Regions from separate parts of the Pseudomonas sp. OTU750018 genome, predicted to be linked through region 2. Evidence: riboswitches for the same ligand, from Rfam matches in the RefSeq annotation. Region 2 holds a riboswitch; the other holds the start of a gene.

Region 1 (2,452 bases), on a different contig from region 2:
ATGGGTAAGGCGCTGGATAATCCGCATGACGAGCAGGAAGACAAGTTCGCCCGCCTGGTCACCGCCGTGGGCAAGTACTGGATCTGCAAACGTGCGCCCGCCATGATCAACGAGGCCGCCGAATGCATGGGCGGCGCCGGGTATGTCGAGGACACCATCTTGCCGCGCCTGTACCGAGAAGCACCGGTCAACTCGACCTGGGAAGGCTCGGGCAACGTGCAGTGCCTGGACGTGCTGCGTGCACTGTCCAAGGAGCCCGGTGTGCTCGATGCACTGTTCGATGAACTCGGTGACGGTCATGCTGATGCCCGCCTCAAGGCGCATATCGCCAAGCTGCAGGCGGACTTTCGCGACACCGCTGATATCCAGTACCGCGCCCGTCAGTTGACCGAAGACGTGGCCCTGGCGCTACAGGCCAAGCTGCTGCTGGAAGCCGGCAATTCGGTGGTAAGCGATGCCTTTATAGCCAGCCGTTTGGGCGGGCAGGGCGGCCGGGTCTACGGCACTCTGCCGCGTGGGGTGAATGTCGAGGCGCTGGTGGTGCGCAGTACGCCGCACCTGATCTGAGGCCTGAGCATGCACAGCAGTCTCTTTGAGCGATTAAAGGCCTGGCTGGCCGGTGATATCGGTGCGGACTACGGTATCGCTCAGCTGCAGGCCGCAGCCGGGGTGGCGAGCTTCAGCAGTCAGCCGCCGGCTGTGCACTTCAATCCGCTTGGCGGTGTGCATGGCGGCTACACCGCCACGCTGTTCGATGCGGCGTTGGGGTTGGCGGTGTATTCGCAAGCCTGTGCCGAGGAGGTCTACGTGACCGCCAGCCTGCAGGTGAATTACCTGCGCCCGATTGGTCTTGCGGCTTTGCCGCTGCGAACCGAAGCCCGCGTGCAGCAGCGCGAAGGGCGACATGTCGCGGTACAGGCCACGCTGCACGATGCTCAGGGGCTGCTGTGCGCCAACGCCAGTGGTGTCTTCACTTGCTTGCTCCATACGGCGTCAGGCGCTACTCAGTCCGTTGGTTTACCTGCGCGGTAAACGCCAGGCTCTGTCATTTCCCGCGGCCGCCGGGTAAGGTGGCCGCCGATGGTTCCAGCCCGTGTGATGCGACTGGATGAAAAGGGAACATGGAAAGCACCACAACCGGTGCCGAAGCCATGGCTGCCCCCGCAACTGTAAACGGCGAGCGACGCCCAGATGCCACTGACCGCAAGGTTGGGAAGGCGGGTGGAGTATCAAGCCGTGAGCCAGGAGACCTGCCATCGAAGTCGGGCGCTTATGCCCATCCCCTCAATCCGGATCATCGCGCGGTGGGCGCGGTACAGGAATCGCTATGCACATCGAACCAGAAGTCGTTACTGGCGCCAAACTCTTCCTCAGTTATGCAACCGCCGCAGGTGCCTTTGGCCTTACGGCCAAACTTGCCCTCGACAGCGTACGCAGCAACGGTGGCGCTGCCGCCTTAGCGCTGCGTAGCCTGCTAACCACCGCCTTGGTGTTCTGCTTCTTCGAGGTCTTTCCGCACCATGCGGTCGGGGTTTCCGAGGTGCACCTGATCCTCGGCTCGACACTGCTGCTGCTGTTTGGCGCGGGTGCCACGGCTGTTGGTCTGGCGCTCGGCTTATTACTGCAGGGGCTGCTGTTTGCTCAGTTTGACCTGCCGCAGTACGGCATGAACGTCACCACGCTGCTGGTGCCGCTGTGGGCGATCAGTGTGCTGGCCAAGCGCATTATCGCGCCGGGCACCGCCTATGTAGACCTCTCCTACAAACAGGCGTTGGCGCTGTCGACCGCCTATCAGGGTGGCATCGTCGCCTGGGTCGGCTTCTGGGCGTTCTATGGCAACGGTTTCTCCGGTGAGAACCTGGCGGCCGTGGGTAGTTTTGGTCTGGCCTATATGAGCGTGATCCTGATCGAGCCACTGGTTGATCTGGGTGTGCTGGCCGCTGCCAAGGCACTGTCCGCTTATAGCCGTGGGCCGCTGTTCAACACGCGTCTGCATCAGTCGGCCTGATTGACTACTGGCGGCGCTGCCAGATCAGCTTGCCGGTGTTGCTCTCAGTGACCAGGTACTGGTCACTGAAGCGATAGTAGGCGGCAGGCTGATAGTCACTGCGACCCTGCATCTGCACTTCCAACAAGCCGTTGTTGCTCTGCCAGCGGCCGCTGTATTGCAGCTCGCCAGGGCTGTCGTAGTTCCAATCAGCGCCACCTGCCACACTGCGCGTCCACTGCGAAACGCTGCCGTCATCACTCAGTTGCAGAATCATCTGGGTGGTCATTGAAGCGAAATTGGCACCGCCGCTGTTGATGATCTTCTCGTGTACCCAGGTGCCGATCAGCGCCGGATCGCGTGTGGCGCTGCTACTTGGACTACTGCTTGGCGCTGCCGCTGCAGCGTTAAGGTTCTGCCGGTGGAACAGCGCCTTGCGCTCCAGAGTGGCCCCGGTCGTCGGGT
Region 2 (2,452 bases):
TGCTGCTCACCGTGATTGGCTACGTGAGCAGATCGCCGAGCGCACTGATGGCGCGTCGGTGTTTGTGGTCTGCACGGCGATGGAAGACGCCTGGCTCGATGGCCTGGCCGCGCTGCTTGAGTGCCCAGAACTGCATACGGCCTGCAGTGATGTACCCGCCGTGCCGGCGCAGCACGCCTGGTCGCACATTCCGCCGCACGCCCAGCGTCTGCTGCTGTGCAACGGTCCGCGCTGCACACGCAAGGGCGCGCTGGGTCTGTGGAAAACCCTGCGTCAGCGCCTCAAGACTGCCGGCAAGCTGGAGTGCGAGGGCGGTGTGCACATCACCCGTAGCCAATGTCAGTTCCCCTGCGATATGGGGCCGAGCGCGAGCCTTTATCCGCAGGGCGAGTGGTTCGGTATCCGTGACGAGGCTGCGGTGATTCGCCTGGTCGACGAGCGTCTGGTGGCCGGCCGCGCCGTGCCTGAGCTGCGGATTGATAAGGGCTGAGTCACTGCGCCACGAATGGTGGAAAGCTTCGCGTTGTCCACCCTACGCTTACGCCTTGATCAAGGCTGAAATGACTGCTGTAGAGCCATTCGGCAACAGCTAAAAACTTGACGCGGATTGGCCTGAATGGTCATATCCGCGCCGTTTCAGGTGTCTCACGCCGCCGTGCGTGAGGTTAAACGGGAAGTCGGTGCGCCCTTTGGGCTAGTCCGACGCTGCCCCCGCAACGGTAAGCGAGCGAAGTCATCACGATGCCACTGTGCAGTTTCTGCATGGGAAGGCGATGGCTTCATGACCCTCGCGAGCCCGGAGACCGGCCTGATTCTTAGGGATGTTGCACGCTGCCCGTGATGCAGCGGCCATCCCAACTGTTTGGCAACCCGCGGTGGGCGGGCGTTGACGCCGATCGTGGGTGCCTGCGCGCCCGTGTTTTGCTGTTGCGCGTTTCCATCGGGATTGCCGTGCCTATCCCTTTTGCGATGGAAGCATCATGGCGCGCTATCCCCTGTCTCAACTCTCTGTTTCCCTTGCCCTGTGCCTGGCCGGTTCGGCTGTGGCGGGCGAATCTCCAGTCAATCTGCCGGCCACGACCGTTCAGGCCAAGGCTGCTGCGGAGGGCGAAAGCGATCTGCATACGCCCAGCAGCAGTGGTTCGCGCTTGGGCCTGAGCGCCCTGCAAACCCCGGCCAGCACCAGCAGCCTGAGCGGCGCGCAGGTGCGCGGACGCAACAACCTCAGCGTGCAGGATGCGGTCACCCGCACCCCTGGCATCAGCAGCATCGGCAGCCCCGGCAATGGCGGCACCGCACTGTCGGCGCGCGGCTTTACCGGGCACAGCGCGACCATGCAGCTGTACGACGGCACCCGCCAGTATGTCGGGGCCGGCACCGTGACCTTCCCGGTCGACACCTGGTCGGTGGAGCGCGTTGACGTGCTGCGCGGCCCGGCCTCGGTGCTCTTCGGTGAAGGCGCGACCGGCGCGGTGATCAACGTGGTGCCGAAAAAGCCGTTTAGCGGCGCCATCAGCAACCAGCTGCGTATCGGCTACGGCAGCGACGACCGTCGCCAGGCCGCGCTGGACAGCGGCGGCTCGCTGAGTGATGCGTTGAGCTACCGGCTCAACCTCAATCAACAGGCCAGCAATGGCTGGGTCGATGATGGCGAGTCGCAGAGCCAGGCGTTGAGCGCGGCCCTGCGCTGGGATGCCAGCGATGCGCTGAGTTTCACCCTGTCCCATGATCAGGGCGATCAGGACCCGCAGCGTTACCTGGGCACACCGCTGGTCGCCGGCCAGTACCGCGAGAGCCTGCGCGAGCGCAATTACAACGTCGATAACGCCGAGATTCGCTACAACGACCAGATCACCCGACTGGTCAGCGACTGGCGCATCAACGATGCCCTGACCGCCAGCAACCAGCTCTACTACATCAAAACCCAACGCTACTGGCGCAATGCCGAGTCCTACCGCTGGCAGCCGGGCGATCAGGTCAAGCGCAGTGACTTCTACGAGATCAAGCACACCCAGGAGCAGGTCGGCGACCGTCAGACCTTCACCTTGGAACACGCCCTGTTTGGCCTGGACAGCCGCAGCGTGGTGGGCGTGGACTACAACCGTATTCACTTCGCCCGTCAGCACGATTTTTCCAGCAGCTTTACTGACAGCGTGCCGCTCGCCGGCAGCGGTGGCGGTCAGTATCAGAGCACCGATCCACTGGGGTACGGCCCGCGCGAACGTAACTTGGCGCGGCAGTTCTCGCTGTTCGCCGAGAACCGCACCCAGCTGACCGAACGCCTGTCGCTGGTCAGCGGCGTGCGCCGCGATCAGCTGCATATCCAGCGCGACAACCTGCTCACCGACAGCAGCGCCGACCGCAGCCTGACGGGTGATAACTGGCGCGCTGGGTTGGTCTTCGAGGTCACGCCCGAGCTGTCGCTGTACGGCCAGTACGCCACCAGCACCGA

What was found. A riboswitch is a leader RNA that binds a small molecule or an ion and turns the genes downstream of it on or off. The one in region 2 is predicted to bind cobalamin.
Region 1: another riboswitch for cobalamin. It lies ahead of HCI85_RS04995 (energy-coupling factor ABC transporter permease); the one in region 2 lies ahead of HCI85_RS15620 (TonB-dependent receptor).

What each region holds. Positions count from the first base shown of each region.
Region 1 is NZ_JAAPAU010000001.1:1,029,350-1,031,801, reverse strand. It holds gene HCI85_RS05005 (acyl-CoA dehydrogenase family protein) at 1-567, shown strand, start outside; gene HCI85_RS05000 (PaaI family thioesterase) at 577-1,032, shown strand; cobalamin riboswitch at 1,065-1,272, shown strand; gene HCI85_RS04995 (energy-coupling factor ABC transporter permease) at 1,328-2,008, shown strand; gene HCI85_RS04990 (hypothetical protein) at 2,013-2,452, opposite strand, start outside.
Region 2 is NZ_JAAPAU010000003.1:23,473-25,924, reverse strand. It holds gene HCI85_RS15625 ((2Fe-2S) ferredoxin domain-containing protein) at 1-490, shown strand, start outside; cobalamin riboswitch at 622-826, shown strand; gene HCI85_RS15620 (TonB-dependent receptor) at 981-2,452, shown strand, end outside.